2 regions of the Rhizobium sp. NLR22b genome follow, and region 1 is predicted to be linked to the other one. Evidence: predicted binding sites of a transcription regulator. Region 1 holds the regulator's gene; the other holds the start of a gene.
The links. The regulator HrcA, encoded in region 1, represses chaperone genes, less so after heat shock. The targets are predictions, from matches to a motif close to GTTAGCACTCNCNNNNNGNGAGTGCTAAC.
Positions count from the first base shown of each region.

Region 2: a site for HrcA is predicted at 6,961-6,989, ahead of groES (co-chaperone GroES). Genes of this name have one in related genera too.

Region 1 covers NZ_JABDWM010000001.1:652,729-667,939, forward strand. The annotation lists gene HJC00_RS03085 (DUF1150 family protein) at 129-386, opposite strand; gene HJC00_RS03090 (Hsp20 family protein) at 434-859, opposite strand; gene HJC00_RS03095 (nucleoside hydrolase) at 1,141-2,085, shown strand; gene grpE (nucleotide exchange factor GrpE) at 2,124-2,759, opposite strand; gene hrcA (heat-inducible transcriptional repressor HrcA) at 2,871-3,959, opposite strand; gene rph (ribonuclease PH) at 4,086-4,805, shown strand; gene HJC00_RS03115 (VOC family protein) at 4,802-5,227, shown strand; gene rdgB (RdgB/HAM1 family non-canonical purine NTP pyrophosphatase) at 5,228-5,872, shown strand; gene hemW (radical SAM family heme chaperone HemW) at 5,882-7,084, shown strand; gene HJC00_RS03130 (saccharopine dehydrogenase family protein) at 7,146-8,228, opposite strand; gene dnaA (chromosomal replication initiator protein DnaA) at 8,353-9,903, opposite strand; gene rpsT (30S ribosomal protein S20) at 10,743-11,021, opposite strand; gene HJC00_RS03145 (enoyl-CoA hydratase) at 11,213-11,986, opposite strand; gene mutM (bifunctional DNA-formamidopyrimidine glycosylase/DNA-(apurinic or apyrimidinic site) lyase) at 12,010-12,900, opposite strand; gene ubiE (bifunctional demethylmenaquinone methyltransferase/2-methoxy-6-polyprenyl-1,4-benzoquinol methylase UbiE) at 13,049-13,825, shown strand; gene ubiB (2-polyprenylphenol 6-hydroxylase) at 14,045-15,211, shown strand, end outside.
Region 2 covers NZ_JABDWM010000001.1:183,145-198,355, forward strand. The annotation lists gene HJC00_RS00830 (pseudouridine synthase) at 1-110, opposite strand, end outside; gene HJC00_RS00835 (nucleoside deaminase) at 201-638, shown strand; gene HJC00_RS00840 (hypothetical protein) at 899-1,528, opposite strand; gene ileS (isoleucine--tRNA ligase) at 1,660-4,566, opposite strand; gene HJC00_RS00850 (bifunctional riboflavin kinase/FAD synthetase) at 4,850-5,833, opposite strand; gene HJC00_RS00855 (TIGR01459 family HAD-type hydrolase) at 5,848-6,696, opposite strand; gene groES (co-chaperone GroES) at 7,047-7,343, shown strand; gene groL (chaperonin GroEL) at 7,416-9,053, shown strand; gene HJC00_RS00870 (hypothetical protein) at 9,735-10,181, shown strand; gene HJC00_RS00875 (sigma-70 family RNA polymerase sigma factor) at 10,373-11,281, opposite strand; gene HJC00_RS00880 (SDR family NAD(P)-dependent oxidoreductase) at 11,278-12,021, opposite strand; partial or broken gene HJC00_RS00885 (glutathione binding-like protein) at 12,425-13,134, opposite strand; gene HJC00_RS00890 (DoxX family protein) at 13,338-13,781, shown strand; gene hisG (ATP phosphoribosyltransferase) at 13,860-14,555, opposite strand; gene HJC00_RS00900 (ATP phosphoribosyltransferase regulatory subunit) at 14,552-15,211, opposite strand, start outside.

The DNA of each region.
Region 1 (15,211 bases):
ACTGCGCTGGAAGCAATTGAAGGCCATGTAGTGCCGTGCGGCACCAACGACGATTAGTTCCGAAGCAGTATGGCTTTCAAATGCATGATGGCATTTGGTTTTTCATAGGCACTGATGGCGTTTGACGGTCAGTGCAGACTGACCGTCTTCAATTCGTCTTCGGCCGCCTTGAAGAAGGTGCTGGAGCGGTTGTCCGTCAGAAGGATGGGCGTGCCGTCGGCGCCGAAGAGTGCCCAGAGATCGACGTTCGGATCGATATCCGGCGCCTCTGGGAAGCACTTGGCGACCTCTTCAGTGCGCATCTTTCTGATATAGGCGACCTCGCCGTTGCCGATGTGGGCAAGCTCGGATTTGGTCAAGCGAGACGTGGCTTCTTTCATCAACATTCCTGTTCCTCCGGGAGAAGGGACCAACGGTTCGACAAACCGTTGTGCTACTGTGAAACCGAAATGTTAATTTTCTTGACCATGCGGGCGGGTTCGGGACGAATTAGATCGACGGAGAGCAGACCGTTCTTGAGGCCGGCGCCAAGCACCTGCATGCCGTCGGCCAGCACGAAGGTGCGCTGAAACTGGCGGGCGGCGATGCCGCGATAGAGATAGTCCCGCTCGCCCTGCTCCAGCTGGCGGCCGCGGATCACAAGCTGGTTCTCCTCGGTGGAGACATCAAGCTCCTCCTCGCTGAAACCGGCAACCGCAAGGGTGATGCGCAGACGTTCGGGGGCGCCGCTGTCGGCGGCGATGCGTTCGATATTGTAAGGCGGGTATCCGTCGCTCGCCTTGGAAATGCGCTCCAGCGTCTTTTCCATGGCGTCGAAGCCCAGAAGCAAAGGGCTGGCGAAAGGCGTAATGCGGCTCATCTCTTTTCAAGTCCTTGATGCAAGCGACCATCCCGGACCTCAAGCGCAGCATCCGGATGCCGCTAATATGGGGGCATGATTACGGCGCTGCAAGGCGCGCACGACCCTCCCCAATTTAAACATCTGTCAATTTTCGAATGGCCGCGGCCGCCTCCTTGCTTGACAAAGGACCTGCTGCCTCGCATCAAAACATGCCCGCGCGTAATGTGCCGATTTGCGACGGGAAATGAAGAGATGGTGTCTGCCGGGACAACCGGCATGGCGGAAACGGGACGAGTGGAATGGCAAGCGCGAGAAAGATCATCATCGACACGGATCCCGGCCAGGATGACGCGGCCGCCATCATGCTGGCTTTCGGCAGCCGCGATGAGCTCGAGGTGCTGGGGATCACGACGGTCGCTGGCAACGTGCCGCTGTCATTCACCAGCCGCAACGCGCGCATCGTCTGCGAGCTCTGCAGCCGCACGGATGTAAAGGTTTTCGCCGGAGCTGATAGGCCGATCGCCCGCAAGCTGGTGACGGCAGAGCATGTGCATGGCAAGACCGGGCTCGACGGCCCTGATCTGCCCGAACCGACGATGGCGCTGCAGCCCGGCCACTCCGTCGATTTCATCATCGAGACGCTGCGCCGCGAGCCGGAGGGCACAGTGACGCTCTGCACGCTCGGGCCGCTCACCAATATCGGCATGGCCTTCCAGAGGGCGCCCGACATCGTTGCCCGCGTTCGCGAGCTGGTGATGATGGGCGGTGGTTTTTTCGAGGGCGGCAACATCACACCGGCCGCCGAATTCAACATTTATGTCGATCCCGAGGCCGCCGACATCGTTTTCCGTTCCGGCGTCCCGATCGTGATGATGCCGCTCGACGTGACGCACCAGCTGCTGACCCGCAAGGACCGGGTCAAGCGCATGGCCGAGATCGGCACGGCGCCGGCAAAGGCCATGGTCGAAATGCTGGAATTCTTCGAACGCTTCGATATCGAGAAATACGGTTCCGACGGCGGGCCGCTGCACGACCCGACGGTTGTCGCCTATCTGCTGAAACCAGAGCTTTTCCAGGGCCGGGACTGCAATGTCGAAATCGAGGCCCAGTCCGAACTCACCGTCGGGATGACCGTCGTCGACTGGTGGCATGTGACCGACCGCAAGCGCAATGCCAAGGTCATGCGCCATGTCGATGCGGACGGCTTCTTCGATCTGCTGATCGAACGCTTCGCCCGCATCTGATTTTATCTCCTTCTCCGAGCCGGAGAGGGAAACCGAGCTCAGGCGTCCTTCTCGTCGAAGACGGAATTGATCTCGGCCTCGACCGGCTTCGGGCCACCCTTGGCGACGCCGACCATGGCCGGGCGCAGGACGCGTTCGCCGATGGTGAAGCCGGCCTGCACGACCTGGACGACGGTATTGTTCGGCACTTCGGAGTTCGGCACTTCGAACATCGCCTGATGGAAATTCGGATCGAATTTCTGGCCAACCGGCTCCAGCTTGCGAACGCCGTGGCGCTCCAGCGCCGCGAGCATCGCGCGCTCGGTCATCTCCACACCTTCGATCAGCGTGGTGAGGCCGGCATCGGCCGTGGCCTTGGTCTCCGGAGAGATGGCGTCCAGCGCCCGGCGCAAATTGTCCGAGACGGCGAGCATGTCCCGGGCGAAACCGGCGACGGAATAGGATTTTGCATCCTTGACCTCGCGCTCGGTGCGGCGGCGCAGATTATCCATCTCGGCGGCAAGGCGCAGATAGCGGTCACGCAGCTCGGCATTCTCGGCCTTCAGGAGGTCGAGCGGATCCGGCTGGTTTGCCTCCTCCTGCCCGGCAGTGGCTGTTTCGACGTTGACGGCAGCGTCGGCTGCGGCGTTGGCCGCAGTTGCGTCAGGTCCGTTTTTCGTCGTTTCATCGGTCATGACGGTCTCCGGTTGGTATTTTCAGATGCGCCCGATATCGAGGTTTGACCGGAAAAAATCAAGTCTGCGTGACGAAGAAGCGAAAATTCCGCGGCTTCGCCAGTGATGACATCAAAGCGGATTGCGCGACAGGCGGGAGACGAGCTGGGCGGTATAATCCACCATCGGCACGATACGGGAATAATTGAGCCGCGTCGGGCCGATGACACCGACGGCGCCGACAATCCGATCGTCCTCGTCGCGATAGGGCGCGACGATGAGCGACGAGCCGGACAGCGAGAAGAGCTTGTTTTCCGAACCGATGAAGATCCGAACGCCCGAACCACTTTCGGCCAGGTTAAGAAGCTCGATCAGGCTATCCTTCTTTTCGAGATCATCGAACAGCATGCGCAGCCGGTCGAGATCTTCGGCGCCGGCGAGGCCTTCGAGCAGATTGGCGCGGCCACGGATGATCAGCTGGGCGGGCTTTCCCTCGTCCGGGCTGCCGGCCCAGACGGCGATGCCGCGCTCGACAAGATCGCGCGAGAGCGCATCGAGTTCGTGACGGACATCATCCTTCAGACGGCTTAATTGTTTGCGCAGCTCCGGCAGCGTCTGGCCGGACATGTGGGCGTTGAGGAAATTCGCCGCCTCCGTCAATTGCGACGAGGTGATGCCTGCCGGCAGTTCGATGATGCGGTTTTCCACCTGATCGTGATCGCCGACGAGTACGGCGAGCGCCTTTGTCGGCTCAAGCCGGATGAACTCGACATGTTTCAACACCGGATCGCTTTTCGAGGTGATGACGAGGCCGGCCCCGCGCGAGATGCCGGAAAGCATGCGACTCGCCTCGTTCATCATCGATTCTACCGGATTGCCGCCGCTTTCGGCCCGCACCTGGCGATCGATGCTGGCACGCTCCTCGGCGGAGAGATCGCCGATCTGCATGAAGGCATCGACGAAGAAGCGCAGCCCGATCTGGGTCGGCAGCCGGCCGGCGCTGACATGCGGGGAATAGATGAGACCGAGCTCTTCGAGATCGCTCATGACGTTGCGCACCGAGGCCGGCGACAGCGACATCGGCAGCAGGCGCGACAGATTGCGCGAGCCGAGCGGCTCGCCGCTTTCAAGATACCCTTCGACGATGCGGCGGAAAATTTCCCTGGAGCGTTCGTCCAGTGCAGCAACGGCATCCGAAACCGACGTCGACCTGATGCCCATGAACCTTTTCAAACCCACGCTGATGATGCTCCCGAAAATATAGTCAAACTCGCACCCGTGGCAAAAGGGAATTTGCAAATGGGCGCCGCCAATCGTAGAAGCGGTCAACAACTCCAGGAGATGAGAATGCGGCCTTCAGGCAGAAAAACCGACCAGATGCGCAAGGTCTCGTTCGAGCGCAATTTTTCCAAGCATGCGGAAGGCTCGTGCCTGGTGAAATTCGGCGATACGCACGTGCTTTGCACCGCGAGCCTCGAGGAAAAGACGCCGCCATGGCTGCGCAACACCGGCAAGGGCTGGGTCACGGCCGAATACGGCATGCTGCCGCGGGCAACCGGCGAGCGCATGAAGCGCGAGGCCGCCGCCGGCAAGCAGGGCGGCCGCACGCAGGAAATCCAACGGCTGATCGGCCGGTCGCTGCGCGCCGTCGTCGATCTGCAGGCGCTCGGCGAAAAGCAGATCACGCTCGATTGCGACGTCATCCAGGCCGACGGCGGCACACGGACGGCCTCGATCACCGGCGGCTGGATCGCGCTCTACGACTGCCTGAAATGGATGGAAAGCCGCAACATGATCAAGGTCGACCGGGTCCTGAAGGACCACGTCGCCGCCATCTCCTGCGGCGTTTTCGCCAGCCAACCGGTCATCGACCTCGATTATCTCGAGGATTCCTCGGCCGAGACCGACGCAAATTTCGTCATGACCGGCGCCGGCGGCATCGTCGAAATCCAGGGCACGGCCGAAGGCACGCCGTTCAGCGAAGAGGAATTCAGTTCGCTGATGCGGCTTGCCAAGAACGGCATCGGCGAACTCGTCGCCCTGCAGAAAGAGGCGATTGCGGGATGAACCCCATGCTGGAAGGCATGTTGGAAACGGCGCTCTATGCGCGCGATCTCGATCAGGCCGAGACGTTCTACGAAGACGTTCTCGGGCTTGAAAAGATCACCCGCGCCGGCAATCGGCATGTCTTCTTCCGCTGTGGGCCTGGCGTTCTCCTGATCTTCAACCCCGAGGAAACGATAAAGCCACCGGCACCCGACGCACTGCAGGTGCCGCCGCACGGCACGACCGGGCAAGGCCATGCCTGTTTCCGGGTGTCCGGTCGCAATATCGATGCGATGGCCGAACAGCTGATGGCGGCTGACGTCGCGATCGAATCCGAGGTGTACTGGCCAAACGGCGGCCGCTCGATCTATTTCCGCGACCCTGCCGGCAACAGCCTGGAATGCGCGGAGGCAAAAATCTGGGGCATCGAACAGGATATCTGAATGCGCAAGCTCGAAACCAAAACCATCGTCGTCGCCAGCCACAATGCCGGCAAGATCCGCGAGATCCAGGAACTGATCGGACCGCTCGGCTTCACCGCCAAGTCTGCGGCCGAACTGAATTTCGTCGAACCTGACGAGACCGGCACGAGCTTCGAGGAGAATGCGACGATCAAGGCGGTCGCTTCAGCCAATGCCGCGGGCATGCCGGCGCTTTCGGATGATTCCGGCCTGGTGGTCGACGCGCTCGGCGGCGATCCCGGCGTCTACACCGCCAACTGGGCGGAGACGGCAGACGGCACGCGCGACTTCGACATGGCGATGGCCAAGGTGGAAAAGGCGCTGCAGGATGCGGGCGCCACGACGCCGGAACAGCGCGGGGCGCGTTTCGTCAGCGTACTTTGCCTGGCTTGGCCGGACGGGCACACGGAGCTTTTCCGCGGCGAGGTCGAAGGCAACGTCGTCTGGCCGCCGCGGGGCACCCAGGGCTTCGGCTATGATCCGGTTTTCCAACCCGAGGGTTACGACGTTACCTTCGGCGAAATGAGCGGCGAGGAGAAACACGGCTGGAACGTCGGCAAGCCACAGGCGCTGTCGCACCGGGCCCGTGCCTTCAAACTTTTCGTCGAAACCTGCCTGGAGGCATAAGGTCTGTTCGTGGGCAATTTCGATACGCCAAGCCTCTCGCGCGACGCCGCGCTGCTGCCCGATACCGGCGAGCCCGGCTTCGGCGTCTATGTGCATTGGCCCTTCTGCGCGGCGAAGTGTCCCTATTGCGACTTCAACAGCCATGTACGCCATCAGCCGGTGGACCAGGAGCGCTTTGCATCAGCCTTTTTGAAGGAGATGGCGGCGGTCCGGGCAATGAGCGGTCCGAAGACGGTGACGAGCATCTTTCTCGGCGGCGGCACACCGTCGCTGATGAAGCCGGAGACGGTCAATGCCATTCTTGACGGCATCGCACGGCACTGGCATGTGCCCGCCGGCATCGAAATCACCATGGAGGCCAATCCGTCGAGCGTCGAGGCCGAGCGGTTTCGCGGCTACCGGGCTGCCGGCGTCAATCGTGTCTCGCTCGGCGTGCAGGCGCTGAACGACCGGGATCTGAAATTCCTCGGCCGGCTGCATGACGTCGCCGACGCGCTGAAGGCGATCCGGCTGGCGCGCGAGATCTTCCCGCGCATGTCCTTCGACCTCATCTATGCCCGGCCGGAGCAGACGGTCGAGGAATGGGAGAAGGAACTGAAGGAAGCGATCTCCTATGCAGTCGACCATCTGTCGCTCTATCAGCTGACCATCGAGGAAGGCACACCCTTCTTTGGCCTGCACAAATCGGGCAAGCTGATCGTGCCGGACGGCGAGCAATCGGCCCTGCTCTACGAGGCGACGCAGGAGATCACGGCGCGTGAAGGCATGCCCGCCTACGAGGTCTCCAATCATGCCCGGCCGGGCGCCGAAAGCCGCCATAACCTGACCTACTGGCGTTACGGCGACTATGCCGGCATCGGTCCGGGCGCACACGGCCGGCTGACGCGTGGGCATGAGAAGCTTGCGACGGCGACCGAGCGCAAGCCGGAAGCCTGGCTCGAGATGGTCGAGCGCGACGGCCACGGCATTCTCGACCAGGAACGGCTCGGTTTCGAGGAACAGTCGGACGAGTTGCTGCTGATGGGACTGCGGCTCCGGGAAGGCGTCGATCTCGCCCGCTGGCAGCAGCTTTCGGGCCGCGAGCTCGACCCGAAACGAGAGGAATTCCTGCTCGAACATAAATTCGTCGAGCGGATCGGCAATTCGCGCCTGCGCTGCACTCCATCGGGCATGCTGATCCTCGATTCCGTCGTCGCTGATCTCGCCTGCTGACATCCAACGAGGTTGATCCGGGCGCGGCAGCGACATCGCCGTCCGCGCCGGAAAACAAGTCTCAGCCGTGGGTGGTCGCGCCCGCCTTGAACAGGCTGCCGGTCGGCGTCTTCAGGAACATCTCGAGCGGAATGTGTTCCTGGTGCAGGAAGCCGGTCGCCGGCAGCAGGCCGTCGCGGACCATTTCTATGACGGCGACGACAGAGGCCGACGTCGTCCAGGCAATCGCCGTGCGGCGGGCGCCGGCAATTTCGATCGGGTAATAGGCGCGCACGAATTCCTTGCGGCGCAGGTTGCCGTTCTCCGTGCCTTCCGCGGCGACATGGACATAGACGACATCGTCTTCAACAGGCGGCTTGGCATTGGTCAGGATTTCGCCGGCGAGCCTGCGCTTGTCGCGCATCAAGAGCTCATGGAAGAAGAAGTTCATCAGCTCCATGTGCCCGGGATAACGCATGGTCTTGTAGTCGAGATTGTCGACCTTATCGAGCATGGTGTCGCACATGGTGCCGAGGCCGCCCGATGTCGTGAAGGCTTCGAGCTTGACGCCGCCGACATAGATGGTCTCGTGCCACTCCATCGGCGAGACGAGCTTGCGCACGCCGCCTTCGATGACCTCACAGTCGTTCAGATATTCGTTGACGACGCCTTCCGGCGACCAGTTGAAGGCATAGCCGAGGAGACCCGTCGGATGCTGCGGCAGGGCGCCGACGCGCATGCGGATCGATCGGCAGCGATCGAAGCCATCGGCGAGGCTTGCCCCGACGACGCCGACGAAACCGGGCGCCAGGCCGCATTGCGGCGCCATCAGTCCGCGGGCGGTCTTCGACAGCTCGATGATGAAATTGGTGGTCGGGACGTCTTCGGTCAGATCGAAGTAATGGACGCCGGCAAAATGGGCGGCACGGGCCAGCTCAATGTTCAGATGATAGGGCAGGCAGGACAGCACCGCCTCGACATTCGAGAGCAGTTCGCCGATCAGCTGCGGATCGGATACGTCGCCTGCGCGGCATCTGAAGGGCACCTCGCCCGGGGGCAGCTGCGCATCGACACCGATAACCTCGAAGCCGCCTTCATGCAAAAGCGTTGCCGCCAGCCGCCCGACCTTGCCCAGGCCGAGAACGGCGATCTTTTCGAAACTCATTCATTCCCTCCCATGCGCCCTTTCGGCGCTCGTTCTCGAATGCGGGAGGTATAGAATAAAAAACCTATAAAGGAAAACGGCTGGAATCGCTTCCAGCCGTCAAATTTCCCGACAGGTCCGCCGGTTATTCGTTGATCAGCCGCTTCAGCAGCTCGATTTCGTGCGAAAGCTTGGTGTCACCGGATATCAGCTCCTCGATCTTGCGCACGGCGTGCAGCACGGTCGTGTGATCGCGCCCGCCGAAGCGGCGGCCGATTTCCGGAAAGGAGCGCGGCGTCAGCGTCTTCGACAGATACATGGCAATCTGGCGCGGCTTGACGATGACGCGGGTGCGGCGATTGGAGACCAGTTCCTGGCGCGAGACGTTGTAGTGCCTGGCGACGATGCGCTGAATATCCTCGATCCGCACGCGGCGCGGTTCGCCCGAACCGACGAGATGGGCGAGCAATTCGTCGACGCGCTCGATCGACAGGTTCGGTTCGAAGGAGCGGCGGAAGATCAGTTGGTTGAAGGCGCCTTCGAGTTCGCGGCCGCTGGCCGTGATGTTGCGGGCGACGTGCTGAAGCAGATCTGCCGGAATTTCGAGCGACGGATCCTCGAGACGGGCCGCGGCCAGACGCCGCTTGAGGATTTCGAGGCGCATTTCGTAATCCGGCGCGTCGAGTTCGATGGCAACGCCGCCCTGCAGGCGTGAGCGGACGCGCGGATCGAGAGACTCCAGCTCCCATGGCGCGCGGTCGGCGGCGACGACGACCTGCTTGGCGCTGTCGAGCAGCATATTCAGGAGGTGGCAGAATTCATGCTGGATCATCTTGCCCTGCAGGAACTGCATGTCGTCGATGATCAGGAGATCGATGTTGCGCAATGAATCCTTCAGCGTCAGCGCGTCGTTGTCGCGGATCGCCGTGGCGAAGCGCCACATGAAATATTCGGCCGTCAGATAGACGACGCGCAGGGCTCGCGGGTTCTGCACCGCCGCATTGGCGATCGCCTGCAGCAGATGGGTCTTGCCGAGCCCGACCGTCGAATGGACGAAGAGCGGATTGAAACGTACGGCGCCGGAGCCAACTTCCGCGATCGTCTTGGCAGCCGCAAGCGCGACGCGGTTCGAGCTGCCTTCCACGAAGGTATCGAAGGTGAAACGGCTGTCGAGCGGCGAACCGAACAGCGGCGTACCGAGGCTTGCGGGCCTTGCGGCGGCAACGGCCGAAACCGCCTGCTGGACGGCCTGACCGGCCGGCTGGGCGCTTGGCGGACGGCGCATCTGCGCGGGAGCAGCCGGCTCGGGCTGGACCACCTCGTCGACGGCCTTCATGCCGCTGCGGGTTGCCGTGCGCACCAGGATTTCGATCTTCAGGATTTCCGGGTCTTCGGCCTGAAACAGACCGGTAATGAGATCGAGATAACGATTGTTGATCCACGACTTCAGGAAGGTCGTGGGAACCGAAAGGCGAACAACGCTCTTTGATACCGAATGCAGCTTCAGCCTGGCGAACCAGCTGGCATAGACGTCAGGACCGACCTGGGCCTTCAAGCGCGCGCTGACACGCTCAAACAAAATGCTCTGCTTCATTTCCGCCTTTGCTTCCCCCACTTCCTGGCGAATGGAGCCGAACGCCTGCGGTGCCGCATCCCCGTTGTCGAGCCCGCCCGCCATCATCGTATTTATCTGCATAATGCCGCCTTTCAATTCCACCGGGCGGCCTCCGCTAAAACAGCCGCCCGATCATTCCCCGCTTTGACGGGCTGGCGGCATCCTCATGAAGCCACCCGCCTGCCGGTTCACTCAAACACGGCACAGAAGCCCGTTGCAGGTACCGCGTTCATGCGGCGCCTTCATCGGCTTTCCATGCCAAGCTGTCGGTCAATCCTCGTTTTCGGCCGACCAGCCCGAACGCAATATTACTATCCCCTATCCGGCAGCCTCACGCTAAACGTGTGATTGCCATAGGCACAAAACGTCCCTGCCCCGTAACAGCCACGTTACGGCCCAAATCCGTCAAGTGCTTGAAAAAACGGAAGCGCAAGGCTCCGTAACAGATGGCACAAATTCATCGCCCTGCCGACGTGGCAGTTAAGACCGAACTCTACAGGTGATGTCCGCGCCCTCTGTTGGACGCCATTTAGGCAGGATCAAATGGCAAGATCAACGATGAATTTTACGCAAAATTAAGATGCGGCCATTGACTCCAGCGACCCTTTTCGGGCGTCACACCAGCGTCAAAAAAGAATCGCAGTTGAATCAACGAGATTCCCCGTTCGGGCTATTTTGACACGCAAAGAAAGAAAAAAAATAAAAATCTGCTTGACTCGCCCCTGATCCGCAAAGGTTCGGCCAGAGTCGCGCAGCGAGAAAGCATCCTTGCGCAAGTCATTGTTTTTGAACACTTTTTCCTGTCATGGCACTGACACGAAACAGTCGTGAGATTCACCATGCAGAGGCCGTTCGGCAGAATCGAAAAAGCCCGGTAAAATTACCGGGCTAATCATAACGAGGAGGTCGTTAATGGATTATTACGCGGTCGCGGAGACCGACAGAGCCTTCACACGAGCGGCCAGGCGAGAGACCTTGCGCGACGCCGTGTTGGAGTGCAGCACGCCCTTGCTGGCGGCGCGGGCGAGTTCCGGCTGAGCGGCCAGGAAAGCTGCCTTCGCCTTGTCGGCGTCACCGGATGCGATGGCCTCTTCGACCTGGCGAACGAAAGTACGAACGCGCGAGCGACGAGCCTTATTGACGTCGGTACGGCGGGCGATCTTGCGGGTCGCTTTTTTCGCCGAAGTTGTATTGGCCATGGATGCCTCTCTCAAGAATTCGAACAAACTCCGCCATTACCGCGGGCCCTGCGGCCACCAAATCCAGCAATGCGGGAGCAATCGCGGAAAACCAGAGCGGCTTTCCGAACCGTGGGCGGGCATATAACCCTAAAGCCGGCCCACGTCAACGCGGATTTTCAAGCTTTCCGGCGGCAAGCGCCGAAAAGCATTCAACGGTGCTTGAAGGCAGGTTTGCGCTTCTCGATGAAGGCGGTCATGCCTTCCTTCTGATCGTCCGTGGCAAAGAGACTATGAAACAGGCGGCGTTCGAACCGCAACCCTTCCTCCAGCGTCGTCTCGAAGGCGCGGTTGACCGCCTCCTTGGCCATCATGACCGAGGGCTGCGACAGCGCGGCGATCTTTTCGGCGGCGGCCAAAGCCTCATCGATGAGACGCTCGGGCGCCACCACACGCGAAACGAGTCCCGACCGTTCCGCCTCGGCCGCATCCATCATGCGGCCGGTCAGGATCAGATCCATGGCCTTCGCCTTGCCGACGGCGCGTGTCAGCCGCTGAGAGCCGCCCATGCCGGGAATGACGCCAAGGGTGATCTCCGGCTGGCCGAACTTCGCGGTCTCCGAAGCGATGATGAAATCGCACATCATGGCGAGCTCGCAGCCACCACCGAGGGCAAAACCGCTGACGGCAGCGATCACCGGCTTGCGCGCCTTGGCGACATCATCCCAGCCGCTGATGAAATCACTCTTATAGATATCGGCGAACTGAAGCGACTGCATCTCCTTGATGTCGGCGCCGGCGGCAAAGGCGCGTTCGGAACCGGTGAGCACGATCGCGCCGACGGCATCGTCTTCATGGAAAGCGGCACAGGCCTGCTTCAGCTCCCTCAGCACGGTAGAATTCAGCGCGTTCAGCGCCTGCGGGCGGTTCAGCGTGACGAGGCCGACAGTGCCTCGGGTTTCGACGATCAAGGTCTCGTAAGCCATGCTGTTCTCCCGGTTTCTCACTGTTACTTCTGACAGGCGGCGCAATAGAAGGTGGAGCGGCCCGCCTGCACGACACGGGCGACCGTACCGCCGCAGCCGGGCGTGCCGCAAGCCTCACCTTCGCGATCATAGACGGAGAAGGAATGCTGGAAATAGCCGAGCGATCCGTCGGCCTGGATATGGTCTCGCAGCGACGATCCGCCGGCGGCGATCGCATCGGCGATGACGTCGCGGATCGAGGCGACCAGCAGGTCGAGCTGCTGCTTCGGCCGGCCGCCCGGCGTCACCAGCGTGCCGGCAGCACGCAGCGGCGACAAATGCGCGCGCCACAGCGCCTCGCACACATATATATTGCCGAGACCGGCAATGTTCTTCTGGTCGAGCAGCGCGCTCTTCAGCGGCTGTGCCTTGTCGCGAAGACGTTCGGCCAGATAAGTGGCGCCGAGTTCGTTTCCCGTCGGCTCCGGGCCGAGATCGCGGAAGAAGGGATGGGCGGCGAGATCGGCGCGTCCGACCATATCCATGAAGCCGAAACGACGCGGGTCGTTGTAGATGACGCGGCGTGCACCGTCCGGACCCTGCAGATGAAAGACGACGTGATCGTGTTTCTCATCCTTCGAGCGGGCGTGGTGGAATTCGCCCGCCATTGCGGAGGCGGAGCCCTTCTCGATGCGAAAGGAACCGGACATGCCGAGATGGGAAATCAGCGTGTTGCCGTCGTCGAGATCGACCAGCAGATATTTGGCGCGCCGACCAAGGCCGATGATGGTGCGGCCGGAAACCCTGTCCGCCAAGGCATCGGGAAAGGGGAAGCGCAAATCCTTACGCCGCAGTTCCAGCCTGGCAATGAGAGCTCCTTCCATCGCCGGCGCCAGGCCGCGCTTGACGGTTTCGACTTCTGGCAATTCCGGCATCTTAACCCATCTCTATTGAACGTGTTTCAACCGAGGACGATGTGCGCTATAGCGCCAGTGTGCCGCGGAGAGCGCGGTCCAGTGATAACGTCGCGCGCGGTCTTTCGCTACGGTCGCCGCGCCGATCTTCAAGGAACGGAGCAGCCTGATGTCAGAAAGCCGCACTTCCGCCGATGGCGGCATGGAGACCTCCTACGGCTTCCGCGAGGTGCCGGGCGGCGAGAAGCAGGGCCTGGTCAACCAGGTGTTCCACAAGGTCGCCAAGCGCTACGACATCATGAACGACGTTATGTCGGCCGGCATGCACCGGGTCTGGAAAGATGCGATGATCTCGGCGCTCAACCCGCGCAAGGAGGCGGGCTACAAGGTGCTCGACGTGGCCGGCGGCACCGGCGACATCGCCTTTCGCATCATCGAGGCCTCGGGCCGGCAGGCACGCGCGACGGTGCTCGATATCAACGGCTCGATGCTCGGCGTCGGCGCCGAACGGGCGGCAAAGAAGAAGCTTTCCGACAATCTCACCTTCATCGAGGCGAATGCCGAGGAACTGCCGTTCGAGGCCGCCAGCTTCGACGCCTATACGATCGCCTTCGGCATCCGCAATGTGCCGAGGATCGACAAGGCGCTGTCTGAGGCCCATCGCGTGTTGAAGCGCGGCGGACGGCTGCTGGTCCTGGAATTTTCCGAAGTCGACATGCCGCTTCTCGACAAGATCTACGACGCCTGGTCGTTCAACGCTATTCCCCAATTCGGCAAGGTGATCACGGGCGATGCCGAACCCTACCAGTATCTGGTGGAATCGATCCGCAAATTCCCGAACCAGGAGAACTTCGCGGCGATGATCCGCCAGGCCGGCTTTTCGCGCGTCACCTACACCAATTATACCGGCGGCATCGCTGCGCTGCATTCCGGCTGGAAGCTCTGAGGGAATGATGCAGTCTCCACGTTTTCCCTCATTCCCTTCCTCGGGTTTTGCCCGAGGGATGTCACAGGAAGCCAGCGCAGCCCGGTCCCGGGCTGCAAAAGATTCTTTTATATTTCCTGACTCATTCACCGCGCAGACGCGCGGTGGCCGGATTCCTGTGACGAGCACAGGAATGAGGGAGGAGAGATTGGCCGCGCCTTCACAAGCAGGCCAGCCTGCATGAGCACTTTCGGAGCCTATTTCCGCCTCTGGCGCGTCGGCTGGGTGCTCGTGCGTGAGGGCGTCGTGTCGGCCCTGCCGTCCGAAGGCCTGCCGCCTTCGGTCGCGCTTGCCAAATCCTTCGTCACGATATTCGAGCGCGGCAGGGCGCGGTATCAGAAGCGCAGCGATCGGCTGGCACAGGCGGTCGAGCGGCTCGGCCCCTCCTATGTCAAGATCGGTCAGTTCCTGGCGACGCGGCCCGACGTCGTCGGCGTCGAATTCGCCAACGACCTGTCACAGTTGCAGGACCGGATGGCCTTCTTCCCCTCGGCGGCCGCAAAGGCGAGTATCGAAGGATCGCTCGGGCGGCCGGTCGACGAACTCTATGCGAGCTTCGGCGAGCCGATCGCCGCCGCCTCGATCGCGCAGGTGCATCCGGCCGAAGTCGAAACGGCAGAAGGCCGAAGGAAGGTCGCCGTCAAGGTCGTCCGGCCGGGCGTGCGCCAGCGTTTTGTCCATGACATCGAGGCAATGTATCTGGTCGCCCACATGCAGGAGCGGTTCATGCCGTCCAGCCGGCGGCTGCGGCCGGTCGAGGTGACGAAGACGCTGGAACAGACGACGAAGGTGGAGATGGACCTTCGCCTAGAGGCGGCAGCGCTTTCGGAGATCGCCGAAAACACCGGCAGCGACCCCGGCTTTCGCGTGCCGAAGGTCGACTGGGAGCGCACAGGGCGCGACGTCATCACCATGGAATGGATCGACGGCACGAGAATGTCCGATGTCGAGGGCTTGCGCGCGGCCGGCCACGACCTCAACCTGCTCGCCGATACACTGATCCAGTCCTTCCTGCGCCACACGCTGCGCGACGGTTTCTTCCATGCCGACATGCATCCCGGCAATCTCTTCGTCGATGCCGGCGGTTTGATCGTCGCCGTCGACATGGGCATTGTCGGGCGGCTCGGCAAGAAGGAGCGACGGTTCCTGGCCGAGATCCTCTATGGCTTCATCACCCGCGATTACATCCGCGTCGCAGAGGTGCATTTCGAGGCCGGCTACGTGCCCGGCCACCACAATGTCGAAAGCTTCGCCCAGGCGATCCGGGCGATCGGCGAGCCGATCCACGGGCAGCCAGCCGAAACGATCTCGATGGGCAAGCTCCTGACGCTGCTGTTCGAAGTGACC
Region 2 (15,211 bases), 470 kb from region 1:
GCTTCGGCCGCCGCCGGGCGCGCGGCCGCGGCCTTCGGACCGGCTTTCGGCCTGATATCCCGTGAAAGGGGCGTTGCGCCCGGGCGTTTTGGCTTGTCTTTGGGTGTCATTTGCTGTTTGCCTGCCTTTTGGGCCTGTCTATCAGGTCACGCATCTGCGGTTAAGTGGAAATTCTTGCGATCGTGAAGACAAATCGTTTCATGGAGATGGCGCTTGAAGAAGCGCGCGCCGCAGGAGTACGCGGCGAGGTGCCGATCGGCGCGGTCGTCGTTGTCGACGATATCGCCGTTTCACGCTCGGGAAACCGCACGCGCGAACTCAAAGACGTCACCGCGCATGCCGAAATCGCCGCAATCCGGCTCGCCTGCGAGACGCTTGGGCAGGAGCGCCTTGTCGGCGCCGATCTCTATGTGACGCTCGAGCCTTGCACCATGTGCGCGGCAGCCATCTCGTTTGCGCGCATCCGCCGGCTCTATTACGGCGCCGAGGATCCGAAGGGCGGCGCCGTCGACAATGGCGTGCGATTCTATGCACAACCGACCTGCCATCACGCTCCCGAGGTCTATTCCGGCATCAACGAGGTGCAGTCGGCCGAGATCTTGCGGCGATTCTTTGTGGAACGGAGAGAGGCGCCGTAGTGCTCAGTGCCCGCCGCCATCTTCGGCTTTTGCGCTGATAGCTGCCCCTCACCCTAACCCTTTCCCCGCTCGCGGGGCGAGGGGACGTGCCCTGCGAGACGCTGGTGAGGAACGGAGACGGTGTGGCATGTCCGTTCGCCCCGCGAGCGGGGTCCGAAAGACGGGCGAGGCCCGTGGCTCGACGCCGGTCGGTGGCGGCAGCCGGATGAGGGGCTGCCATCACCGATCTCCTGCGGCGGCGCTAAGCGCTCGGAAAACCGCTACTGCAGGAAGTTCCACCACTGCTTGCCGGAATTGGCGATTGCCGCATCCTTCTTGCGCTTCTTCTGCTTCTTGAGCTCGGGCTCGCCGACGTCGTCGAGCTTTGCCGGGTCGTCGACGGTGCGGTAACCGGGCGGCGGATCGGAAATATAGCGGCGCTGATCGATGTATGAGCCCTTCTGCAGGGCGCGGGCCTCGCGATAGGCCTGGGTCTGGGCTTCGGTCGTGCGCCGGCCGCCTTCGATGGCGGAGCTCGCCAGCGGCGAGCGGTAATTCGGGTTGTCCGAATTGGCGTCAGCCTCGGAAACGAGGCGGGCGCGGGTCTCCTCCGGCGATTCAAGCCATTGCGGATTGTCCTTGTTGGCCACCGTCGGCTGCGGCGCGATAAGGGTCTCGCGCTGCCCCTCAGCCGGCAGCACCAGCGTCGGACGCGGCGTATATTTGACGCCCTTGTTCTTCGGGTCGGGCCCGGTCAGCGACACGGACTGGCCGAGATCGTCGGTCAGCTGCTCCATGGCCGTCTTGTCGGTGCCGTAGGTCGGGCTGCTGGCGCAGCCGGACACCAGGGAGCATCCCACCATGACAACAGACAGGCAGGCGCCTACACGGAACCAATGCGTTGCGAACATGAAAACCCTTCCAGCCACCGGTGCAATCGTCGCCCTACCGGACAACCGTCCCCCTGACGCAAAAATCCGGCCATTTTCAGGCAGCTTTTACCGGATGAACGCCTCGAAGGCAATTCACCCGGCAAATATCTTCAGGCGCGGATGCCGAGTTCGCGCAATGCGGCGGCGTCGCGCGCCGAGACATCGGGATACTCCGGATCGGAACCGACATCGGTGGTGATGCGCCAGGAACGGGCGCATTTGACGCCTTCGGCAAGCCTCGGCACGACGGCAACATCAGGCACCTCGGCAAGACGGAAAGCGTCAGCCGGGCCGGCATCCGTCTTGATCGTGATGCCAGAGGTGATGCAGACTTCGCTGAAGTCCTGGCCCTCGAGCGCCTTGCAAAGCGCCGCGTCGGCGACATGCACGACCGGAGCCGCCTCGAGCGAGGAACCGATGCGCTTGTCCTTGCGCTCGATTTCGAGCGCGCCGGTCACGACGCTGCGGATTGCGCGGATCTTTCTCCACTTCTCGGCCAACGCATCGTTGCGCCATTCCTTTGCGACCGGAGCGAACTGCTCCAGATGCACCGAGATGGCCGAGGGATTGCGCGAGAGCCATGCCTCTTCCATGGTGAAGGGCAGCATCGGCGCAAGCCAGGTCACCACGCAATCGAAAATCATGCGGATGACATAAAGCGCCGAGCGGCGGCGAAGGCTGGAGGGCGCATCGCAATAGAGCGCATCCTTGCGAACGTCGAAGTAGAAGGCCGAGAGCTCGACATTGGCAAAGTCGATCAATGCGCGGGCGATCTTCTTGAAGTCGAAGGCATCATAGTTCTCGCGCACGAGTTGGTCGAGCTCGGAGAGACGGTGCAGCATCAGTTGCTCCAGCTCCGGCAGATCGGCAAGCGCAATGACCTCGCCCTTGTCGTGGGCGAGCGTGCCGAGCATCCAGCGGATGGTGTTGCGCAGTTTGCGATAGGCGTCGACATTGGTCTGGATGATCGTCTTGCCGACGCGGAGATCATCGGCATAGTCCGAGGTCATCACCCAGAGACGCAGGATATCGGCGCCGGCATCCTTCATCACTTCCTGCGGGGCGGTGACGTTGCCCTTCGACTTCGACATCTTCTCGCCCTTCTCGTCCATGGTGAAACCATGGGTGAGGACGGCGTTATAGGGCGCGCGGCCGCGGGTGGCGGCCGATTCCAGGAGCGAGGAATGGAACCAGCCGCGATGCTGATCAGACCCTTCGAGATAAAGGTCGGCCGGCCATTTCAGGTCGGGGCGGTCTTCCAGTGTGAAGGTGTGCGTCGAGCCGGAGTCGAACCAGACGTCGAGGATATCCATGACCTGCGTCCACTTGGCCGGATCATGCTCGTTGCCGAGGAAGCGCTCCTTGGCGCCTTCGGCGAACCAGGCGTCTGCGCCCTCTGCGTCGAAGGCATTGAGGATGCGCTGGTTGACGGCCTCGTCCTTCAGGACTTCGCCCTGCTCATTCACGAAGACGCAGATCGGCACGCCCCACGCTCTTTGACGGGAAAGCACCCAGTCCGGGCGCTGCTCGATCATCGCGCGCAGACGGTTCTGGCCAGCGGCCGGCACGAAGCGGGTGTCATCGATCGCGCTCAGCGCCCGATTGCGCAGCGTCGTCCCATCCGACAGCGTCTTGTCCATATAGACGAACCACTGCGGCGTGTTGCGGAAGATCACCGGTTTTTTGGAGCGCCAGGAATGCGGATATTGGTGCTTCAGACGGCCGCGGGCAAAGAGCGCGTTCCGATCGATCAGCGCCTTGATGACGCGATCATTGGCATCGCCCTTCTTGCCGTTGTCGTCGATCACGCGTGCGCCTTCCAGACCGGGGGCATCGGCCGTGTAGAAGCCGCCGTCGTCGACCGGAAACGGGATCTTGGTCTCGATGGCGCGCGCCTCGATCTCACGGGCATGCGCCATCCAGACGTCAAAGTCTTCGCGGCCGTGGCTCGGCGCCGTGTGCACGAAACCGGTACCGGCATCGTCAGTGACATGATCGCCCTCGAGCAGCGGGACTTCGAACTCGTAACCGCCGTCGAGGCCTCTAAGCGGATGCGCGCAGGTGATGCCGGCGAGATCGGCAGCCGTGACGTCGGCGAGACGCTTGTACTGCAGCTTTGCCTTGGCAAAAGATTCTTCAGCCAGCTTGTCGGCGAAGATCAACCTTTCACCCGGGCGCGGGCCGAAATCGTTGTCGGCGGCCGTGACTTCGTAAAGGCCGTAGGCGACACGTGAGGAATAGGCGATCGCGCGGTTGCCGGGGATCGTCCAGGGCGTGGTCGTCCAGATGACGACGAAGGCATCCTTGAGGCTCTCCGAGCCCTTCGCGACCGGGAACTTCACCCAGATCGTGTCGCTTTCATAATCGTGGTATTCGACCTCGGCTTCGGCAAGCGCGGTGCGCTCGACGACCGACCACATGATCGGCTTGGAGCCGCGGTAGAGCTGGCCGCTTGCGGCGATCTTCAGCAGTTCACCGGCGATACGGCTTTCCGCATGGAAGTTCATCGTCAGATACGGGTTTTCGAAGTCGCCGACGATGCCGAGGCGCTGGAACTCGTCGCCCTGGACCTTGATCCACTTCTCGGCATAGGCGCGGCACTCGCGGCGGAACCCGATCATCGCCGCCGGCTCGCTCAGGTCGGGCTTGGCCTTGCCCTTGGCGCGATAGTTCTCCTCCTCGATCTTCCATTCGATCGGCAGGCCATGGCAATCCCAGCCGGGCACGTAGTTGGCGTCATAGCCGCGCATCTGGAACGAACGGTTGATGACGTCCTTGAGGATCTTGTTCAGCGCATGGCCGATATGGATGTTGCCATTGGCGTAGGGCGGGCCGTCGTGCAGGACGAATTTCTCGCGGCCGGCGGCGGAGGCGCGCAGTTTCTTGTAGAGATCCATCTGCTGCCAGCGGGCAACGAGCTCCGGCTCCTTCTGCGGCAGACCGGCGCGCATCGGGAAATCGGTTTCGGGCAAATAGAGGGTCTTCGAGTAATCGATCTTTTCGGCGGTTTCGGTCATGTTCGACAATCGTTTTTGGCGGCCCAGGGAGGGGCGCAACGGACGTGAAAATAGGTGGCGGCGGAAGCGCCTGCTCGCAAGCGCCAAAAACCCGGACCTCCCGGCCGCTTAGCGCGCGCGGAAGGCCGGGCCGATAATTCGTATCGTGGTCGCCAGCCGAAATTTCGTCATAGCGCCGGTTCATAGGCGTTTTTGCCGGGAAAAGGAAGAGAAGAAATCGCAGGCCTGGCAACCCAGGTCAGGGCCGATTCCACCATGCGGAATATCCCGAGCCGTGACGAACTCAGGCGAAACACAGTTTCCGATCAAGTTCGCCGAGCGGCACGACGCCCGCCAGCAGCGCCCTCGCCTCCTCCTCGTCGCGTTTGATCTGGGCGACGAGCGCATCGAGGCCGTCGAATTTCAGCTCGGGCCTGATATAGCCGAAGAAGGAGACGGCGCAGCGCTGGCCGTAGAGATCGCCGCTGAAATCGAAGAGATAGGTTTCGAGCAGCGGCGCGCCGTTTTCCGTGACGGTCGGCCGGCGGCCATAGCTGGCGACGGCATCGTGGAGCATTCCGTCCTGGCGGCGGAAGCGGACGGCGTAGATGCCGGCGGCGAGTTCGGCCTCGGGCGGCAGGCGCATGTTGGCGGTGGGAAAACCGAGCTGGCGGCCGAGCTTTTCGCCGTCGATCACCTCGGCTTCGACAGTGTAGCGGTAGCCCAGCATGCCGGCCGCTTCGCTGACATTGCCGTCCTTCAGGAGCGCCCGGATGTGGCTCGAAGAGACGACGTCGGCGTTCTCGTCGCGGAAGGCATCGATCAGAGTGACGCCGAAACCATAGGTCTGGCCGGCATTCATCAGAAAGGCAGGACCACCTTCGCGACCGCGACCGAAATGGAAATCGAAGCCGGTGACGACCTCGGAGGCGCCGAGCCAATCCTTCAGGATCGAATGGATGAAATCGTCGGCCGAGCGCTGCGAAAATTCATAGTCGAAGGGATATTCGATGACCGCATTGAAACCAAGGGTTTCCAGGATGCGGGCCTTGAGCGGCGCGGGCGTCAGACGGAAGACCGGTGTCTGCGGCCGGAACACCGTGCGCGGATGCGGCTCGAAGGTCAGCACCAGGGCAGGAATGCCGCGCGCCTTGGCGATTTCGAGCGCACGGTTCAGCACCGACTGATGGCCGCGATGCACGCCGTCGAAATTGCCGATGGCGATCACCCCGCCCTTGAGATGGGCGGGCAAGGGTTCGCGGGTTTCATTGCGGTGGAAGACGGTCATCGGCTGGCTTCTCTTCATGCAAGACGCGGCATCCACCACTTCGGCGCCGCCTTCTCCCGATCGAGATAGGCGTTGAGGATCGCTTCGTCGGTCTCGCCGTTCAAGGTGTATTCCTTCGCGTGAATACCGCCGCTGATGTAGAGAAGATCGAGACCGAAATTCAAGGCGCCGCGCACATCCGTCGGCATGCCGTCTCCGATCGCCAGCACGCGGTCAATGGAAAAATCGCCGCGAAGCTCGCGGGCGGCCGCAAGCGTCGCTTCGTAGATCGGCTGGTGCGGCTTGCCGGCAATGCGGGTTTTGCCGCCTAATTGCTCGTAATAGGCGGCCATGGCGCCGGCGCAGGGGATGATGCGATGGCCACGTTCGACGACGAGGTCGGGATTGGCGCAGATCATCGGCACGTCGCGTGCCTGAAAATCCAGAAGCATGTCGGTGTAATCCTCGGGCTTCTCCGTCTCGTCGTCGAAAAAGCCGGTGCAGACGAGCGATTGCGCTTCGCCCGCCGGCCGACGTTCGACGCCAATGCCTTCGAGAAGCGCCTTGTCGCGCTCGGGGCCGAGCAGAAAGACCGTCTTCGGCCCTTCTGAAATCAGCCCGCGAGTGACGTCGCCCGAGGTGACGATCCGGTCATAGGCGCTGTCGGGGACTCCGATATGGCGCAACTGCTCAACCACCTGCCAGGAAAGGCGCGGCGAATTGGTGATGAGGACGACGGCGACGCCGCTCTCACGCGCGGCTTGAAGGGCGGCGGCGGCCTTCGGAAACGGATCGACGCCGTTGTGAACCACCCCCCAGACGTCGCAGAGCACCACGTCGTAATGCGCCGATATCTGCGAGAAGTTTTCTATCCGCCTGGCCATGCCGATTTCCCGATTTGCTTCAGTCACCGGTGACATTGCAAAGGCGCAAGGCGATGGCAAGGCATTTTCTTCACCTTGGCAGACAAGAGCGCCGGCAATCCCGGCCAGAGCGAATGGCAAGGTCGGGCGACGTTGCCGAACGCAACGGTTAGAGAACATTTCAACGACAATCTCCGATAATTCACCGCCTCTTCACAATTCCGGCACAAAAATTCGTGATTGCTCTCATTGACTCCTCTCGGAGCCATCCCTAAATGCTCGAGCGCTAGCACTCACCTTAGAGGAGTGCTAACACTTATCCATGTGGACCGCTCCGGTCCGCGAATGTCATTCGATCGAGGGATTAGACAATGGCAAGCACCAATTTCCGTCCGCTTCACGACCGCGTCGTCGTTCGTCGCGTCGAGTCCGAAGAGAAGACCAAGGGCGGCATCATCATTCCCGACACCGCCAAGGAAAAGCCGCAGGAAGGCGAAATCGTCGCCGTCGGCTCCGGCGCACGTGACGAGTCCGGCAAGGTCGTGGCTCTCGACGTCAAGGCTGGCGACCGCGTTCTGTTCGGCAAGTGGTCCGGCACTGAAGTCAAGATCAACGGCGAAGACCTTCTGATCATGAAGGAAGCCGACATCATGGGCATCATCGGCTGATCGGCCGATCCGCTTTCCCGAAATGGCTGACGGGCGTTTCGCCCGAACAAATCGAATTCAGGAGTCACAAACATGGCAGCTAAAGAAATCAAGTTTGGCCGCACCGCGCGCGAAAAGATGCTGCGCGGCGTCGACATTCTCGCCGATGCAGTGAAGGTCACGCTCGGCCCGAAGGGTCGTAACGTCATCATCGACAAGTCGTTCGGCGCTCCGCGCATCACCAAGGACGGCGTTTCCGTCGCCAAGGAAATCGAACTCGAAGACAAGTTCGAAAACATGGGCGCCCAGATGGTCCGCGAAGTCGCTTCGAAGACCAACGACATCGCCGGCGACGGCACCACGACTGCAACCGTTCTTGCCCAGGCGATCGTTCGCGAAGGCGCCAAGGCCGTTGCCGCCGGCATGAACCCGATGGACCTGAAGCGCGGCATCGATCTCGCCGTTGCTGAAGTCGTCAAGGATCTCCAGGCCAAGGCCAAGAAGATCAACACTTCGGAGGAAGTCGCCCAAGTCGGCACGATCTCCGCAAACGGCGAACGTCAGGTCGGTCTCGACATTGCCGAAGCCATGCAGAAGGTCGGCAACGAAGGCGTCATCACGGTTGAAGAAGCCAAGACCGCCGAAACCGAACTCGAAGTCGTCGAAGGCATGCAGTTCGACCGCGGCTATCTCAGCCCCTACTTCGTCACCAACCCGGAAAAGATGGTCGCCGACCTCGAAGACGTCTTCATTCTCCTCCACGAGAAGAAGCTCTCGAACCTGCAGTCGATGCTCCCGGTTCTCGAAGCCGTCGTCCAGACCGGCAAGCCGCTCCTCATCATCGCTGAAGACGTCGAAGGCGAAGCCCTTGCAACGCTCGTCGTCAACAAGCTGCGCGGCGGCCTGAAGATTGCTGCCGTCAAGGCGCCTGGCTTCGGCGACCGCCGCAAGGCCATGCTCGAAGACATCGCCATCCTGACCGGCGGCACCGTCATCTCCGAGGACCTCGGCATCAAGCTCGAAAGCGTCACGCTCGACATGCTCGGCCGTGCCAAGAAGGTTTCGATCTCCAAGGAAAACACCACGATCGTCGACGGTTCGGGCGCCAAGTCCGACATCGAAGGCCGTGTTGCCCAGATCAAGGCGCAGATCGAAGAAACCACCTCCGACTACGACCGCGAGAAGCTGCAGGAACGCCTTGCCAAGCTCGCTGGTGGCGTTGCCGTCATCCGCGTCGGGGGCTCGACCGAAGTCGAAGTCAAGGAGAAGAAGGACCGCATCGACGACGCCCTCAACGCGACGCGCGCTGCCGTTCAGGAAGGCATCGTACCGGGCGGCGGCGTTGCCCTGCTCCGTTCTTCCGTCAAGATCTCCGCCAAGGGCGTCAACGACGACCAGGAAGCCGGCATCAACATAGTTCGTCGCGCTCTGCAGGCTCCGGCCCGCCAGATCGCTGAGAACGCTGGTGACGAAGCTTCGATCGTCGTTGGCAAGATCCTCGACAAGGATCAGGACAACTACGGCTACAACGCCCAGACCGGCGAATATGGCGACATGATCGGCATGGGCATCATCGACCCTGTCAAGGTCGTTCGCACCGCCCTGCAGGATGCCGCTTCCGTCGCATCGCTGCTGATCACCACCGAAGCCATGATCGCCGAGCTGCCGAAGAAGGACGCTCCGGCTATGCCGGGCGGCATGGGCGGCATGGGCGGTATGGACATGATGTGATAGGCCTCCGGCCTGTCACAACATCGTCCATGAAACCGCCCATCATTCAAAATGGTTCAGCGCGTAAAGCGCGCTGAACTGGCGGTATGGACATGATGTGATAGGCGAAAGCCGTCACTGAAATCCATTCCGGCACATCCGGAACAGGAAGGGCGGCCCTCGGGTCGCCCTTTTCTTTTCGCCAAAAATGATTCGATCCGTTGCGCGCTATTTTATGCTGCGCAGTGCGTCCGCGCTCGCGAAGCTTTCGTCAGGCTTATGTCGCCGCTCATTTCCTATGCGCGGGAGATTGCTTACGGGGGGCAGGCTTTCTCCCGCAAGCGCAGCGAAACGGGTCGAAAAGCGCTGAAACTGATCACTTCTGGCCGAAGACGCGGGGATGCCGACATTTCCCGCAACTGATGCCGATCCGAACAGCCCTTAAAAAGCCGTTGCCGTTTGTGCAAAAGCTCCTATAAATCCGCGCTGCAATTGATGCGCGCCCGGCGATGATTTTCGCCATCAGACGAGCGCGAGAAGGCGATGCCATAGTTGCGTACTCGAGAGGCTCCGGTCCGGAGACTCGAACGGCCGCAACGATCGCCGGTGTAGGCGCGGGCATTATGCCCCTGTCCCATGATCCTGTTTCTTTGTGTTTGCCGAGCGTGCGGCGTCGGAGCCGCATCCGAACTGGGGAACGCCTTGTTTAAGATCGCCAAAGCCAATGCAGCCGTGCCCTTGATGACCGGCTCCCTGAACGACAATCATCAAAATCACCAGATGCTTGCTCAGCTGTCAGTTTCCGAAAGCTGGACCGGAGATTTTTCGACCGGCCTGATCCGTCTCGGCAAATGGAGCGCGATGCTGCACGGCATCTCCGCCGATGAATGCGGCCTGCTGAACCTGATCCGCTGCTACGATACCAAGGATCGCAGCCACGTGCTGGAGCTGTTCGAGCAGGCGGCGACGCACTGCTCCTCTTTCTGTTTTTCGACGACGATCATCACGCGGAACGGTTTCCGTCAGCCGCTGTTTTGCATGGGGGAGTCGAGCGGGCTCGAGGAGAAATACAGCGGCCGCATGGCCGGCGTCTTCATCTTTCCGCGCTTCAAGCTGCAAGACGCAACCCAGATCACAAGCTGGCAGTGAAGACCGGCGACGCGAGATAAAGGCCGCCTCCGGGCTCAGCCACTAACGTAAAACGTGGAATCGCTAAATTTGCGGTTCCCTAAGCCTATCGCGTGAACCTAACTTCACGTGGCAGGCTTTCGGGCATTGGCTTCTGATTTGGTATTCGGCGCATAGCGGGCCGCGAGAAAGCTCGTCTCGACCAGTATCGGTCACCGCGATGCGGCCGGCATGACATCAGCACCATCCATGACATAGGTCGCGTAGCGATGGTCGCGGATCAGGCTTATCTTTTGCCCGCGCCATTCGAGCAGCATGAAATAGGAAGGACCGCCCGACGGTTCGGCCGATACCAGCAATATTTCCCGGCCTTCCAGCCAGGCCGGTTCGAGCCTGACCGGCGGATATTGGGCATAGTAGGTGAAGAACCGACCGACGTCGGCGGCACCCGAGATTTCCGGCCGTCGCGCCTGGCGAAGCCGAACGTCATCGGCCAGCAAGCGACGCAGCGCGTCCCAATCTTGGGCGTTGAAGAGCGCTGCAAAGTTCTGGGCCTCGGGACTTGGCGACGGCGCGACCTCAGACCGCACGTCGGAGATCGCGCGCAATCGCGTCCTACCGCGCGACAGATGGGCCTTGACGGCATCGACACTCAGTTCCAGCAGCGCTGCGATATCCGCAAGCGACTCTCCCAGCACATCCTTGAGGATCACCGCGCTGCGTTGCGGCACCGGCAATTCTGCAAAATGACCCAGGGCGATACTCACCGTGTCCCGCCGGATCAGCGCGTCCTCCGGGCCGACGGCGCTGATATCGGCCAGATCAAAGGCCATCTCAAGCGGCTCCGACCGGCGCGTACTGCGCTGGCGCAGGGCATCTATGGCTCGATTGTGGACGATGCGAAACAGCCACGGTCGCAGCCGCGTGCCCGGTGGGATCGAGCCGGCCGTCGCAAATACCCTGACAAACGCGTCCTGAATCACGTCCTCGCCGTCGATCACCGAACCCACCAGACGAGCAGCATAACGATGCAGTTGGGGGCGAAGCGCGTCCGCTTCCCTGGCCAGGTCTTCGAGCAGAGTTTTCCTCTCTTCGGCCCCGAGAGCTGGGTCTTTCGTCATTCGATGACCGTCACACCCGTATCACCACGCACGGCATAGACCATGGCCTCGGCGAGGCCGGAATCGCCGATCAGTTCGGCGACCGTATCACCGAAAGTCCGCGGCGTCATGTCCGGCCAGGTGGCGGCCTGCTCGGCAAATGTCCGACCCGCCTTCGCAGCATAGGCCCCAATTCCGGTATCGCCCACACCAGTTCCAACGAACATCTGCCGGGGAACGATGACCCGGAACCGCAAGCCCAGGCCGAGTTCGGCCGACAAGTCTTCGGCATATTTTGCAATGAACCACTGCGCGCGCTTGGCGCCGGCATAACCTCCCGATAGCGGCGACCCCTGCACGGCGGCTCCGCTGGAGACCAGGACGACGAGCCCGCCCGGCGCCATTGGCAAAGTCAGGGCAGCCTGTACCCAATGCAGCGCGGCCTTGACGTCCACATTCCAGTTGGTCGTGAATGCCTCCCAGCCAATGCGGTCGATCCGTTCCATGGACGGTTTCGCACCGGCATTCATGATGACAACATCAGGTCGCGTCTGCTCCATGATCCGCCACGCCGCGTCGGCATCGGTCGCATCGGCGGATATGGCGGTGAAGGCCGGTTGCTTAGCCGGCCGCTGCTCAGCCGTCGCGTCTCGGGCGACCACGGTGACTTCGGCCGCGCGAGCAACGAATGCCTCGGCGAGCCCACTCCCCAAGCCGCGGCTCCCGCCGACGACCACGATTCGCTTTCCTTCCAGATCCATTTCTCAGTCCTTAGTCGGGTTGGTTTCGACCGCTCGACGACGGTCGCAACAACGACGCTTCAAGGAGGTGAAAAGAGTCATCGCCATCTGCGATTTGTGGAAGCCGGCGTCAAAAAAGCCTGACTCCGACCGAATGCCGCCGGGATTGCGGTCGTCAGCCGAAGCGGATCGCGTCCTTGATACGGGGTTTGCCGGTTTCCAGTCGGACTACCGCGCCGAACCTCCACATCTGCGGCGATCGCGAAGTTCGGGCGATGCGGGTTCTTGCAAAAGCTGACGTTCACTCCCCGGGAGAGAGAGGCAATCGAAGCCGCGTTGAGTGTCCGAAATCTCCAGCTTGAGTAATACCCCCTTAGTGGCTGGGCCTCAGGGCGGCCTTTTGCATTTTCCGGCGGATCGTCCGTTACTCCGGTTTGACCGGAATGTTGAGGCCTCTGGCGCTTGCCGGGCGGGCGATGCAGCGCTCCAGCCAATCGGAGACTGCGGGGAATTTCGCATAGTCGAGAATCTCACGGCCGCCATAGAAGATGTCGGCGCCGCGGACCCAGGTGAAGGTGGTGATGTCGGCGATCGTATATTGATCGCCCATGATCCACTGACGGCCCTGCAACCGGCCTTCGAGCACGCCGAGCAGGCGTTTGGATTCATCGCGGTAACGCTCCACCGGATAGGAATTATTGGCGACCTTGTCGGCGGCGAATTTGTGGAAATGGCCGAACTGGCCGAGCATCGGACCTATTCCGGCCATCTGGAAAAACACCCACTGGATGCATTCATAGCGGCCGGCGGCATCGGCGGGGATGAGCTTGCCGGTCTTTTCGGCGAGGTAGAGCAGGATGGCGCCGGATTCGAACAGGCCGATCGGCTTTCCCCCAGGCCCGTCCGGATCGATGATCGCCGGAATGCGGCCGTTCGGGTTCAGGGATTCGAATTCCGGCGACTTCTGCTCGTTTGCGGCAAAGGAAATATAATGCGGCTCATAGAGGAGCCCAAGTTCTTCGAGGGCGACCGATACTTCACCCCGTTCGGCGTCTGCAGGGAATAGAGCTGGATGATATCGGGATTTTTCGCCGGCCAGCGCGTGGTGATCGGAAATGCGGAAAGATCTGCCATAGGGGACTCCATGTTTGGCGGCGACCATAGAAGACGATGCTCCAGAAAGGCAAGCGACGGCATCGTTCCATATTATTGAACGAAGCGTCTGCTTCCGTTTATCTTTCCATAACGGCAGAAAAAGGCGACATAGAACGCATCAGAGGTCCAACAGGTGCCGGGGCACCAAGATCTCCAGAGCCATTCAAACGGAGACAATGTCCATGTCGAACGCCAACAATGTCATCATCCTGATCGCCCGGATCCTTCTTTCCTTCATGTTCATCTTTGCCGGCTTCGGCAAGGTCACCGATCCGGCTTCCACTGCCGGCATGATCGCCGGCGCCGGCCTTCCGGCCTCCACCGCGCTCACCTATCTCGCCGGTCTCTTCGAACTCGCAACCGGCATTGCCGTGCTCGTCGGTTTCCAGGTCCGCATCGTCGGCTGGCTGCTTGCCGTCTTCTGCGTCTTCACCGGCGTGGTCTTCCATCTTGCGCCAGTCAACGTTCCCGATTTCCCGGCCGCCGCCAACGGCTGGATTAACGGCCTGAACTTCGTCAACTTCCTGAAGAACATCACGCTCGCCGGCGCCTATATCATGCTCGCAACCAATGGCGCAGGCGCCTACTCGCTCGACGCCCGCCGCGGTGCCTACGCAGCCGCCTGATAGCGGTTGATATCCTCCCAAAAATGCAAAACCCGCCGTCATCCGACGGCGGGTCATTTTATGCCTTGATGACCGGGATCAGAGGGCGGCGCGCACCGCCTCGATGATCGCCTGCACCGCCGGCTCGCCCGCATGGCTCTCCTTGCGGGCGCGCACGAGGCAAGCCTCTGAATGCAGGATGATGCCGTCCTGGAGCACCTTCAGATGATTGGCGCGCAGCGTCGAGCCGGTGGAAGTGATATCGACGATGATATCGGCCGAGCCGGAGGCGGGAGCGCCTTCGGTCGCGCCCAGGCTTTCAACGATGCGATAAAGCTGAATGCCGTGCTGGCTCGAAAAGAACTGCTGGGTCAGGCGCCAATACTTGGTGGCGATGGCAAGGCGCCGACCGTGGCGGGCGCGGAAATCGGCGGCGACATCGCCGAGATCGGCCATGCTGTCGACATCGAGCCAAATCTCGGGCACCGCGACGACGACATCGGCATGGCCGAAGCCAAGCCGGGCGCAGAATTCGACGCGCTTGTCGGCCTCGGCAAAGCCTTCCCGCATCAGATCCTCGCCGGTGACGCCGAAATCGACGGTGCCGTTGCCGAGCTCGCGGGAGATTTCCGACGCCGACAGGAAGGTGATCTCGATATCGTCCCAGCCTTCGACGCGGCCGCGATAGGAGCGGTCGTTGCCAACCGCCGAGATCGGCAGGCCGGCCCGCTCGAAGATCGCCGAAGCGTCGTCCTTCATCCGGCCCTTGGAGGGAAGCGCGATGGTGATCGTCATGCGGCTGCCCTTTCGGTTTCGATGCGGTCGAGCCAGAAGGAGAAGCCGACGGCCGGAATGCGGTCCGTCGCGCCGAGGAAGGTCAACAGCCGGTCGAAGCGGCCGCCGCCGGCCAGGACCGCGCTCGAGCCTTCCACCGTCACCTCGAAGACGAGGCCGGAGTAATAATCGAGCGGACGCCCGAAAGCGGCGCGGTAATCCAGGCAGGACAGGTCGACGCCGGCATCGGCAAGGGCGGCGACGCGGCCGTTGAAGCGCGACAGCGCATTGCCGAGCTTCAGGCCGGCAGCGTCGGCAAAGCCGGCAAGTGCTGCGGACGCATTGACGAGCGGCACGTGCAGAGACAGGAACTCTTGCAGCACATGGAAGGCCGCATCGTCGAGACGCGTCTCGGACAGGATGAGCTTTTCCTTGAGCCGCCGGGCGATCTCCAGCGGCGAGCGGCTGGCATTTGAGGAATAACCGGTCGCCTGCATCTCGTGCTCGATATGGGCGACCAGCGCCTGCTCGTCACCTGACACAACAAGCCTGGCGATATCGTCGTCAGGGCCGGTGACGAATTGCGGGCTGACGAGGCTTGCCAGCAAGGCTTCCAGTTGCGTCATATTGCCGAAAGCGTGGATCAGGCGCTTCTGCCAGCCGAGCGGCAGGCCGAG